Regions from separate parts of the Pantoea nemavictus genome, predicted to be linked through region 3. Evidence: predicted binding sites of a transcription regulator. Region 3 holds the regulator's gene; each other region holds the start of a gene.
The links. Region 3 encodes PurR, which represses purine synthesis genes. Its sites were predicted from a motif close to CANGCAAACGTTTGCNTG; they were not measured.
Positions count from the first base shown of each region.

Region 1 (3,112 bases), 1.4 Mb from region 3:
CAATATTCAGGTGCTGCACAATATCGGCTATATGAAGAGTCTGATGTTAAAACGGGCGCTATCGGCCATCATCCCGCTGGTATTAATGATGCCGCTCTCGCTGCTGGTCATCTGGCTAGTGGTGCGTGCTATTACGCGCGATTTACGTGTCGCGTCGCGCCAGATTGCCGCCCAGGAAACCCTGCATCCGCATACGCTTTCTCCCGATGGCTTGCCGGATGAAGTGCTGCCGCTGGTGGCGGCCTACAACTCGTTGCTCGATAAGCTGCGCGCCGCCTGGTCGTCACAGCGCCAGTTCCTCGAAGATGCGGCACATGAGCTGCGTACGCCAGTTACTGCGGTGACGTTGCAGCTGGAAAACCTAAGGCAACACATTCAGCCAGGCGAAGCCAGTCGTCAGTTCGATCAGCTGGAAGCCGGCGTCACCCGTACGCGCCATCTGGTCACACAGCTGCTGAATATCTCGCGTCAGGAAGATCAATCGGTGGTCGCCACGGTGGAAACCATCGAGCTGGACGACCTGCTGAAAGAGAGCATTGAACAGCTGATGGTGGTAGCGGATAAGCGCGGCATTGATATCGGTTTCAACGGCAGCGCGCACTATCGTCTGCAGGCCAGCCGCTCCGATTTACGCAGCCTGTTCGATAACCTGATCGGCAACGCCATGCTGCACACGCCGGAGGGCAGCCTGGTGGACGTGCTGCTGCATCGTGTCGGCAATCACACCGTGGTGGATATTGTGGATAACGGGCCCGGCATGGCGGAATCTTTCATCGATCGCGCTTTTGACCGCTTTACCCGTTCGCCCGATGTACAAGCCCAGGGCAGCGGCTTAGGCCTTTCAATCGTGCGCAGCGTGGCGCAGAAGCATCAAATGCAGGTGGCGCTGTCGAATCGTCATGATGCGCAGGGCCAGATTGCTGGCCTGCAGGTGCGCATTACCTTGCCATAACGCACACCGTGCCGTAGCGGCGCAATTTATTGCGCATTATCGCTGCGAGCACGGTGCCCGCTCCAAAACACGCGCGATAAATCGCGCCGCTACATCCTTTCTCTTCATCAAACACGTTTCCTGCTGTACGCGACACGTAAACGGTTGCGGGGTTCCGTTCGCCACCAGGCTTTTATGTGATAACGATCACATTTCCAGTGAATCAAACTGCAACACTTTTTGACAAACGTGACCAAAATCTATTTTCTATGCGTCTGTTACAGGCACATTACGCAAACTTGAAAATCTGGCGCTTCAGACCGGATATGACAACACACTGCCCATCCCCTGGGATCAATTTCACCCGATCGCGGCATCAGCCCGGCGATCACAAGCATGTGGTTAACATAATGAAATATAAAGCGTTGATAGCAGGGGCCTTATTGGCCAGCAGCTGGACTGGTGCGGCACAAGCAGCAGACAGCGATCCGCAGTACGTTTCGGATTGGTGGCATCAGAGCGTTAACGTGGTGGGCAGCTACCACACTCGTTTTGGACCGCAGTTCAATAACGACGTGTATCTCGAATACGAAGCCTTTGCCAAAAAGGATTGGTTCGATTTTTATGGTTACCTCGATCTGACCAACTTCTTTGGCGTCGGCAACAGCAACGCTAACGGCGTGTTCGACCACGGTTCGCCGATGTTCATGGAAATTGAGCCACGTTTCTCGATTGATAAACTGACCGGCACCGATCTGTCCTTTGGCCCGTTCAAAGAGTGGTACTTCGCCAACAACTACATCTATGACATGGGTCGCAACAGCGATAACCGTCAGAACACCTGGTATATGGGTCTCGGCACCGACATCGATACGCACAGCGATATCGGCCTGTCGCTCAACGTGTACGCCAAGTATCAGTGGGAAAACTACGGTGCGGCGAATGAGAACAGCTGGGATGGTTATCGCTTCAAGGTGAAATACTTTGTACCGATTACCGATCTGTGGGGCGGCAAGCTGAGCTACATCGGCTTCACCAACTTCGACTGGGGTTCAGATCTGCGTGATGAGTCCGATCGTTCACGCACCAGCAACTCCATCGCCTCCAGCCACATTCTGTCGCTGAACTACGATCACTGGCACGTTTCTACCGTGGCGCGTTATTTCCACAACGGCGGCCAGTGGGCTGACGGCCAGGAGCTGAATTTCGGTAACGGTCCGTTTGAAGTGAAATCAACCGGCTGGGGTTACTACCTGGTGGTGGGTTACAACTTCTAATCGACACGGTCGCCATTAATGGCGACCCTACGTTGTAGGGTGCGCATTTATGCGCACCTGGTTACAAACCGCATCCACCTTAAATCTGCGGCTTATACGCATTCACCATCCACGGCACGCCGAACTTATCGATCAACATGCCAAAACCGTTGGCCCAGAACGTTGGAGCCCAGCTTTTGGTGATGTTACCGCCCGCCGACAACGCATCAAACCAACGCTTGCCTTGCGCTTCATCCGGCGTGGATAAACTCACGGCAAAACCGCCATACTCCGCCTGCGGCGCGCCATCACTCAGCATAATTTCACCCTGCCCGATGCGCACATGCGCATGCATAATCTGCTCCGGTGAAAAGCTCACGCCTGAGGTGCAGCCCTCATCCTCCACCGGCGTTTCATCCGGCATATCGCCATAGGTCATCTTAAACAGCAGCTCGCCGTCGGTGGCCGCCAGGTAGAACGCAATCGCCTCTTCACAGCGACCGTTGTAGAACACATACGGGGTAACTTGCATGGTCTGTACTCCAAAAAGGGAACGTCCCCTGCAAGTGTAGTGCGCATTATTTATACAACTGCGAGCCAGGCCGCACTCTTACCTTTGCTGACATTGGCGGCGGAACAGTTGAGCCATATAGGCGCTCATCGGCGTCAGCGCGGTATCTTTGCGCTGGATAAGATAGAAAGTGGCCTTCGGCAGCGGTTCGTCGAGATCAAGTGCAATTAGCTGACCGCCGTGTGTCGGGTCTTCAATCACATCGCGCGAGATAATGCTGACGAAGTCGCTCTGCGCCACCAGGCTGGTGCAGGCCATAAAGGTCTCGCAGGTCACCACAATTTTGGGCGCCATGCCGCGTTCGCCAAACATATCGTGTAGCAACCGATAGTAGCTGCCCTGCGGCGTCGGCAT
Region 1 covers NZ_JBBGZW010000001.1:2,526,701-2,529,812, reverse strand. The annotation lists gene WH298_RS11495 (sensor histidine kinase) at 1-952, shown strand, start outside; gene WH298_RS11490 (nucleoside-specific channel-forming protein Tsx) at 1,342-2,208, shown strand; gene yjdN (VOC family metalloprotein YjdN) at 2,288-2,719, opposite strand; gene WH298_RS11480 (LysR family transcriptional regulator) at 2,798-3,112, opposite strand, start outside.
Region 1: the regulator PurR is predicted to act here: its motif matches at 1,086-1,103, upstream of WH298_RS11490 (nucleoside-specific channel-forming protein Tsx).

Region 2 (3,112 bases), 1.6 Mb from region 3:
GTTCGACAAAACCGGCACGCTGACGGCGGGCAAACCGCAAGTCACCCATATTCAATCGTTTGGCGAAACAGCGGAAAATAGCCTGCTCAGCATCGCTGCTGCGGTAGAACAAGGCTCCACACATCCGCTGGCTCAGGCGATTGTCAGCGAAGCCGAGCGTCGTCAGCTCACCATTCCGCCCGCCTCACAGCAGCAAACGCTGGCGGGCAGCGGTATTCGTGCCGAAATCGATGGCGTGTCGTATCAGTTACTTACGCCCCGTGAAGCCAAATATCTCGACGAGGTACAGCAGCAGCAGGTGGCCGAACTGGAGGCGCAGGGGCAAACCGTGGTGCTGCTATTGCAGCAGCAACAGGTGCTCGGCGCATTAGCGCTGCGCGATCGGTTGCGTGAAGAGGCGATTAGCGCGCTGGCTGAGCTGCAAAAACTTGGCATAAATAGCGTGATGCTGACCGGTGACAACCCGCGCGCAGCCGCCGCGATTGCCGCCGAGTTACGCATTGATTATCGCGCGGGTTTGCTGCCTGCCGATAAAGTTGCGGCAGTGCGACAGCTGGGCGCACAGCAATCATTGGCGATGGTAGGCGACGGCATCAACGATGCGCCCGCCATGAAAGCCGCGAGCATGGGCATTGCCATGGGCAGCGGCACCGACGTCGCGCTGGAAGCGGCCGATATGGCGCTGACGCAAAATCAGCTGGCGATTTTGCCACGCGCGGTGGTGCTGGCACGGCGCACGCGCGCCATCATCCGGCAGAACGTGGCGTTGGCGCTGGGCCTGAAGGCGATTTTCCTCGTCACCACGCTGCTCGGCTTTACCGGTTTGTGGTTGGCGGTGCTAGCCGATTCCGGCGCCACCGCACTGGTTACGGCGAATGCACTGCGCTTACTGCGTCAGCGTTAAGCGCCTTTTTTGATGAGAAACTGGTACGGCAGGCTTTCGGTCTGTTGTGCCAGCAGCTGATGTTCCATAAAACGGCAGAAACCGGGAATATCGCGCGTGGTGGCGGGATCATCGGCGATGATCAGCAAGGTTTCACCGGCCTGCATGCTGCGCACGGTTTTGCGCACCATCATTACCGGTTCCGGGCAGCGCAGGCCAAGGGCATCAAGCTGATGGTCAGGCGCAGAAAAGGGATCGCTCATGATTCTCTGTCTGTTGTTGATGATGGGCGCACATTCTAGCGCGCAAATTAGCCAACGCAAGGCGATAACGATTGCGTTAAAATTAACCATTGCATAAATTGCGCAACGCGTTAAGATGCCGCCGATTTTTAAATTGCTACCATATTCCGCCCTAAATAATTCGAGCTGTAGCAAGGCGGCAAGTGCGAGCAGCCAACGCAGCTACGGCTTGAAGTATGACGGGCAATGGGTTCCCTCACCCCACTATTAAAAAGGTCTTACATGATTGCTTTTTCTGCACGTCAGCGCATGCATGCGCTGTTTTGGCTATCGCTTTTCCATCTGCTGGTGATCACCTCCAGTAACTATCTGGTACAGCTGCCGGTTTCTATCTTCGGCTTCCACACCACCTGGGGCGCGTTCAGCTTTCCGTTTATTTTCCTCGCTACCGACCTTACCGTGCGCATCTTTGGCGCGCCGCTGGCTCGTCGCATTATTCTGGCGGTGATGATTCCGGCGCTGGTGATCTCCTATCTTGTGTCGTGCGTGTTTTATCAGGGCGAATGGCAGGGTTGGGCTTCACTGGAAGAGGTGAATCTGTTTGTCGCGCGTATCGCCTGCGCCAGCTTTATGGCTTATGCGCTGGGCCAGATTCTCGACGTACACGTTTTTAACCGTTTGCGCCGTTTATCACAGTGGTGGATTGCCCCGGCAGCAGCGATGTTCCTCGGTAATATTAGCGATACGCTGGCCTTCTTTTTCATCGCTTTCTACAAGAGTCCAGACCCGTTTATGGCCACGCATTGGGTCGAGATCGCTCTGGTGGATTACAGCTTCAAAGTGCTGATCTGCATGATCTTCTTCCTGCCGGCCTATGGCGTGCTGCTGAATGCCATGCTGAAGCGATTAGCCGAGCGTTCCGCGCAGCAGCAGATCAATTTCGGCTAATTGCACTTATACATAACGCCATGGCACGCTAAGATTTCCTGACATACCGGCGGTTGCTTTTAACCGCCGATTCCGTTTTTATAGCCGTCATACTTCAAACGGCAGATGCGTTGGCTGCGCGCGTTCACCTAATCACTTACTCATGTAAGCTCATGGGTTCACGCGCTTACCGCCTTTCTGCCGCTTGAATTATTTAGGCTATAAACCTAAACGACTGGAATCATGTAAAAGGGAAAAGAATGCGTAACGTAGTGAAATATGTGGGTATTGGCCTGCTGGTGATCGGCCTGGCGGCATGTGACCAGAAGAAAGATGATGCGGCAGCAAACAGTAACGGTGCCAGCGCCAGCCAGTCTGCTCAGACGGTTAATCTGATGGACGGCAAGCTGAGCTTCTCACTGCCGGCGGGCATGTCTGACAAGAGCGGCAAACTCGGCTCTGAATCGACCAACATGCACGTCTATGCCGACGAAACCGGGCAGCGCGCAATTATCGTGATTGCAGGCGATCCAACTAACGAAGCGCTTGATGCGCTGGCGCAGCGTCTGGAACAGCAGCAGCGCAGCCGCGATCCGCAGCTGCAGGTGGTGTCGAACAAAGCGGTTACGTTGAAAGATCAGCCGGCTCAGCAGCTGGATACGGTGATTGCTGCCAACAACCAGACTTCATGGTCTTCAGTGATTCTGGCGAAAGTGGACGGCAAACTGCTGACGCTGCAAATTACCTTGCCAGCGGATAACCAGCAGCAGGCACAGAGCGATGCTGATGAGATCGTGAAGAGCATTACTTTGAAGTAATCCTTAAAACCTGAACACATTGGTCGCCATGAATGGCGACCCTACAATGGTTCAGTGCGGTTTGGTAGGGTCGCCATTCATGGCGACCTGGTTCAGGAATTCCCCGCTTTACAACCTCACTGGCGAAATGTGCCAGATTTCATCCGCATACTCCTGAATGGTTCGGTCCGACGAGAAATACCCCATATTGGCGATATTCAGCGCCGCGCTGCGTTGCCACTTATCCGGTTGACGATAAAGCT
Region 2 covers NZ_JBBGZW010000001.1:2,412,871-2,415,982, reverse strand. The annotation lists gene WH298_RS11000 (zinc/cadmium/mercury/lead-transporting ATPase) at 1-904, shown strand, start outside; gene tusA (sulfurtransferase TusA) at 901-1,146, opposite strand; gene WH298_RS10990 (7-cyano-7-deazaguanine/7-aminomethyl-7-deazaguanine transporter) at 1,408-2,073, shown strand; gene WH298_RS10985 (DcrB family lipoprotein) at 2,313-2,870, shown strand; gene glgP (glycogen phosphorylase) at 2,979-3,112, opposite strand, start outside.
Region 2: the regulator PurR is predicted to act here: its motif matches at 1,207-1,224, upstream of tusA (sulfurtransferase TusA).

Region 3 (3,112 bases):
AAGCGCAGCGCCAGCATCAGGCGCACGTCAGTAACCCACAGCATCCCCAAACAGCCGAGCGCGAAAATGGCCAGGCCGGCAAGAAGAATGGGCTTGCGACCGTAACGATCCGACAACGGCCCCCAAAAAACCTGCGCGCAAGCAAAGCCGCCGAGAAACAGGCTCAGGCTGGCGCTGATGGTGCCCGGCGCGCTAGCAAAATCACGCTGCATATCGCCAAAAGCAGGTAAATACATATCCGTGGCAAGAAAACCGAGCATACTGAGCACGGCAAGGTAAGGCATAAATGCTTTAGACGACAACATGTTGATTCTCTTTTGGGCAGGTTGAACGGCGGGGAGTGTAAAAGGATGCAGCGCGCTTTGTGAAACGCTAATATTTGCACAGTGCTGTTAAAATTTTTGAAGGCAAATTTATGTGGTCAGAATATGCACTTGAAGTGGTCGATGCCGTGGCGCGCACCGGTAGTTTTAGCGCAGCGGCGCAGGAGCTCCATCGCGTGCCCTCTGCTGTCAGCTATACGGTACGTCAGCTTGAAACCTGGCTGGCGGTGCCGCTGTTCGAACGTCAACATCGCGAGGTGGTAATGACGCCGGCCGGCGAACATTTTGTGCGGGAGGGGCGGTCTGTTATCAAAAAAATGCTGGCAACGCGCAGGCAGTGCCAGCAGCTGGCCAATGGCTGGCGCGGTGAGTTAAGCATAGCCGTTGACTGCATTGTAAAACCGCAGCGCACCCGACAACTGGTAAAGGATTTCTATCGTCATTTTCCAGATATGGAGTTGATCATCAGCTTTGAGGTGTTCAATGGCGTGTGGGATGCCCTGGCTGACGGACGTGTTGATGTGGCGATTGGTGCCACTCAGGCGATCCCGGTCGGCGGGCGCTTTGCTTTTCAGGATATGGGCGCGCTTAACTGGCGCTGCGTGGTGAGCCCCGATCATCCTTTGGTCAACAGTGAACTGCTGGATGATGAAACGCTGCGTGTGTGGCCATCCCTGGTGCTGGAAGACACCTCGCGTGCGCTGCCGCGTCGTATGACATGGACGCTGGATAATCAGCGGCGGCTGGTGGTGCCGGATTGGGAAGCCGGGCTGGAGTGCCTGCAGGCGGGATTGTGCGTCGGAATGGTGCCGGGTCATCTGGCGCGGCCGCTGCTGAATAATCACCGTTTGGTAGAATTGCCATTGCCGCAAGCCTTTCCGGATAGTCCGTGTTGCGTCAGCTGGGCTGAACAACGTGCGTCACCGGCACTGGAATGGTTACTGGTATATCTCGGGGATGCTGAAACGCTGAACCACGAATGGCTCAGCGAAGTCTCGGTTTAGCGGCGATAGTCGCGGAACGGGCCATCCGCCACTGAGCGACGCTCAATCAGCGTTGGCTGCACCTCAATGGTTTGCGGATCTTCGCGTTTACTGGTGATGCGATCCAATAGCATTTCCAGCGCTTTTTCACCCAGTTCGGCTTTCGGCTGGTGCACGGTCGTCAGGGCTGGAGTGAAATAGCGCGCGTTGCGCACGTTGTCGTAACCAATTACCGAGATATCCTGTGGCACACGTAAACCCATCTCATCGGCGGCACAAATCGCGCCCATGGCCATGATGTCGCCCCCGCAGAATACGGCGGTTGGCCGCTGTTTCTGGTTTAAAATCTGCTGCATCGCCTGGTAACCTGATTCAGGTTCAAAATCGCCCTGAACCACCCATTCTGAACGTACCGCAATGCCCGCCTCGTTCATCGCCTGCAGGAAACCCGCGTGACGTCCGCCGCCGGTGTTGCGCTCCATCTGGCCGGGAATCGCGCCAATGTCGCGATGACCGCGTTCAATCAGATAACGCCCCGCGAGATAGCCACCCTGAAACGCGTTGTCCTGCACTGTATCGGTAAAATCACCGCGTGAAGCGCCCCAATCCATCACCACCATCGGGATATTGCGGTTCTCTTCCAGCATTTGCAGCAGATCGTCCGGATACTCAGAACACATCACCAGCAAACCATCGACGCGTTTTTGCGCCATCATCGACAGATAAGCGCGCTGTTTCTGCAAATCGTTGTGCGCGTTGCCGAGAATCAGCGTATAGCCGCGATCGAAGCAGTGATTTTCTACCGCTTCAATAATTTCGGCAAAGTAGGGCGCTTCGCTCGACGTTGCCAGCAGGCCCAGAGTTTTGGTGTGATTCACTTTCAGACTACGCGCCACGGCACTTGGCGAGTAATGCAATTCTTTGATCGCTTCCCATACGGCGTTACGCGTCTCTTCCGCAACGAAACGCGTTTTGTTGATGACATGCGAAACCGTGGTGGTTGAAACACCGGCGCGCTTCGCGACATCTTTAATTGTTGCCATGAAAATGGTACTCCTGGGATTATCGCAACTTACTGATAAGTATATTGTTAAACGTTTGCGTCTGCTAATGCTTTTACAGCCCAAAAAGCGGGCGAAATGGGGGTGTTTAGCAGGCGAAATCACTTCATCATGCTGTAAATACAGCAGGCGCGAAATCTGTTGCGCAACGAAAGGCGGCGATTCTAGCAAGCTAGCGCGGATAACACGAGATTTTTGCCCACTGCTGTGCGAAAATCGCTTTAACCCTAAAGATTGTGTGACTAAGGAGGCGTGATGAATACTGATTTGAAGCTGGCGCTAATGACGACGGTTGGCGCACTGTTAATGATTATCGCATTCAGCTTTACCGCGATCATGCATTAACAAAAAAGCCGGAGCTGTTAACAGCATCCGGCTTTTTTATTGGCGTTGCGCAACCGCTAGCGAATGGTTTTTGGCGTCATCATACGACGCGCGCCTACATAGTGTTTCTGCCAGTAATCCTCACCTAATGCGCTAATCTGAATATCTTTACCCGTGCGCGGTGACTGAATGAATTTGCCATTGCCGAGATAAACACCGACATGATCGGCGGTGCCGCGATTGTTGATGCGGAAGAACACCAGATCCCCTTTCTCCAGCATTTCACGCTTTATCGGTGCCGCATCGCGCAGGTGATACATTTCATTGGCGGTGCGCGGGAATTTGAACTTTACCAGGTCTTTATAGGCGTACCACACCAGGCCGCTGCAATCGAAGCCGGTGTGAGGTGAGGTACCGCCCC
Region 3 covers NZ_JBBGZW010000001.1:3,966,798-3,969,909, forward strand. The annotation lists gene punC (purine nucleoside transporter PunC) at 1-305, opposite strand, end outside; gene punR (DNA-binding transcriptional activator PunR) at 416-1,327, shown strand; gene purR (HTH-type transcriptional repressor PurR) at 1,324-2,349, opposite strand; gene cydH (cytochrome bd-I oxidase subunit CydH) at 2,623-2,712, shown strand; gene WH298_RS18335 (C40 family peptidase) at 2,769-3,112, opposite strand, start outside.

Region 4 (3,112 bases), 3.6 Mb from region 3:
GTTTGCGCACACCGCAAGGACTGGCTGCACCCGCCGCGTTTGCCGAGGCGGCGACGTGGTTGCTGCAGCAAGGCGTGCGCCAGCGGGTGGTGATTCATGCGCCGGAAGGCGCGTGGGGCCAGCAAGCGGACGGAGAAGGGTGTTGGCAACCTGCATGGTGCTTAGCGCCAGAAGAGATTGTTGGCAGCGTGGGGGCGGGCGATGCGTTTTGTGCGGGAGTGTTATACGCCAGCCATGAAGGCTGGTCGCTGACGGACACACTGCGGCTGGCGCATACCTGCGCCTGTTTTAATCTGCATGCAGCCAATGCGCTGGACGGCACGCGGCCACTGGCCGAGATGCAGCGCTGGATGGCTCAGGCAATCTGCGTTTCGCGCGCTGCGGACGAGGGGCGCATTACGTCGGCGGAGAAGACGTAGCCGAGCCCGCGAATAGTACGGATCAGGCTGGGCTGATGCGGATTGGCTTCTATTTTGCGCCGCAGACGCATAATCAGCACATCTATAGTGCGATCGAACACCTCAAGACTCTCGCTGTGCGTCAGCTCCAGCAGCTGATCGCGGGTTAACACTTTTCGCGCGTGCGCCACCAGCGCGCGCAACAGGGCATATTCTCCCTGCGTCAGTGGCACATTTTCACGTTGTGGATTGAATAACTGACAGCGCGCATCATCCAGACGCCAACCGTTAAATTGCCAGCCCTCATCCGCTAAATATTCTGGCTGCGTCAGCCGACCGCAGCGGCGTAGGGCCGCACGCGCACGCGCCACCACCACGCGCGGATTAAAGGGTTTGGCGATGTAATCGTCGGCCCCCATTTCCAGTCCGACTACCATATCCGCCTCTGATCCCATGCCGGTTAGCATGATCACCAGCAGGTCGGGTCGTTGCCGCTGCATCTGCTGCAGCACCAGCAAACCGTTGGTATCAGGCAGCATCATATCCAGCATTACCAGCGAAATGTCCGGATGCTGGGCCAGCAGCGCCAGCGCATCTTTACCCTGATGGCAGCTATAAACGGTAAACACATGCTCATTCAACACATCGTGCAGCAGTTCGCACACTGCACGATCATCATCAACCACCAGAATCGCGGGCTTCATGGACGCGCCTCTTTTGTTACGAAAGGGTTAAAAGCAGTGTAACCCGCGGTTTTTTACCTGCTGATTCAGGCAACAGAAACGTGAGCGCCATCGCCTGGCAGAGTGCGAAAGCGTGCAGTGCCGCAATATTTTGAGCGTTGAACAGCCAGAGGGGAAAACGATTGCGCGGCGCCGGTGCAATGCACCATAATCGCGCCTCGTTCTGGTTCAGAATTATCCTAACCGTAACCGCAATTGAAAACGTAATCGATTGCGTCGGAGAGTGGCATAGCTATTGCTATATGGACAGGGGAAAGCGGAAGGTTTTACCACCTTTTGTCCAGTTTGCTTCGCTTTCAATACAACAATAAGCATGTAAACCACATTGGCAAGGAGCGCGCGCATTCGTGCCGACTCCGCTCATGAGAGATGATGATGTTAGAAAAACTCTTCAAATTAAAAGCGCATAACACAACGGTTCGCACCGAAATCATTGCGGGTCTCACCACCTTCCTGGCAATGGCTTATATCCTGTTTGTTAACCCGAGCATTCTCGGTGCAACTGGCATGGATAAAGGGGCGGTCTTCGTGGCGACCTGTCTGGCGGCGGCGATTGGCTGCGTATTAATGGGTCTGATCGCTAACTATCCGATTGCGCTCGCGCCGGGTATGGGCCTCAACGCCTTCTTTACCTATACCGTGGTTCTGCATATGGGTTACACGTGGCAAGTCGCGCTCGGCGCGGTGTTCTTGTCGGCGGTGATCTTCTTTGCCATGTCGCTTTTCAAAATTCGTGAGTGGATTATTAACAGCATTCCGCTGCCGCTGCGGGCTGGTATTGGCGCAGGTATCGGTCTGTTCCTGGCGATTATCGCCCTGGAAGGCGCGGGTATCGTGGTGGATAACCCAGCCACGCTGGTTGGCCTGGGCGATCTGACCAAACCGGGTCCGCTGCTGGCGCTGCTCGGCTTCTTCATCATTGTGGTGCTGGAAGCGCGTCGCGTCACCGGTGCGGTGCTGATCGGTATTCTGGTGGTGACGTTCATTTCGATGGGCATTGGCCTGACGCCATTTGGCGGCGTGTTCTCCGCTCCGCCCTCCATCGCGCCAACCTTTATGCAGCTGGATATCGCGGGTGCCTTCAACGTGGGGCTGGTCAGCGTGATTTTCGCCTTCCTGTTCGTTGACGTTTTCGATAACACCGGGACATTACTGGGCGTGACCAAGCGCGCGGGTTTAGCGGATGAGAAGGGTAACGTGCCGAAAATGGGCCGTGCGCTGATTGCCGATAGCGCCGCAGCGCTGTTCGGTTCGCTGCTCGGTACCTCAACCACCACCAGCTATGTGGAATCTGCTGCGGGCGTCAGCGCCGGTGGCCGCACGGGTTTGACGGCGATTGTGGTAGCGATTCTGTTCCTGCTGAGCCTGTTCTTCTCCCCGCTGGCGGGCAGCGTTCCTGTGTATGCAACTGCACCTGCGCTGCTGTTTGTAGCGGTGCTGATGGCGTCTGGTTTAGCGGATATTGACTGGAAAGACATCACCACCGCGGCACCGGTTACCGTGACGGCGTTGACCATGCCACTGACCTACTCCATCGCCAACGGTATTGCGTTTGGTTTCATTACCTGGACGGTGGTTAAGCTGCTCAGCGGTCGCACCAAAGAGGTTAATCCGGCGCTGATTATTCTGTCGATTCTGTTTGTGATCAAACTGGGTTGGCTGAGCGCGTAAGTCTTACTTAACGGAAGCCCGCTCGGGCTTCCGTGTCTGCTGTTGCAATCCTCTGCTGATTTTCTGCGTGAGTCCTCGCACTTCTTTTTAATTCCCGCTTCTCATCCCGCTTGCGCCCGTTCACGCTGTGCTTGTTGTTTAATCTTGCCCGCTAAAATAGTGCTGTGAATGGCGGGATCGTGGAATGTCAACGCCGTGCAAATCTGTTTCACTACGGGTGTGGTGGAAAGAGTGAATCAAGGCTATAGAAGAGGATTCGGTAATGGATTACCCCATTAGCGCTACAACTCGTGTGTTCCC
Region 4 covers NZ_JBBGZW010000001.1:387,282-390,393, reverse strand. The annotation lists gene WH298_RS01895 (carbohydrate kinase family protein) at 1-419, shown strand, start outside; gene WH298_RS01890 (response regulator) at 356-1,102, opposite strand; gene WH298_RS01885 (NCS2 family permease) at 1,514-2,812, shown strand; gene WH298_RS01880 (hypothetical protein) at 3,075-3,112, shown strand, end outside.
Region 4: the regulator PurR is predicted to act here: its motif matches at 1,253-1,270, upstream of WH298_RS01885 (NCS2 family permease).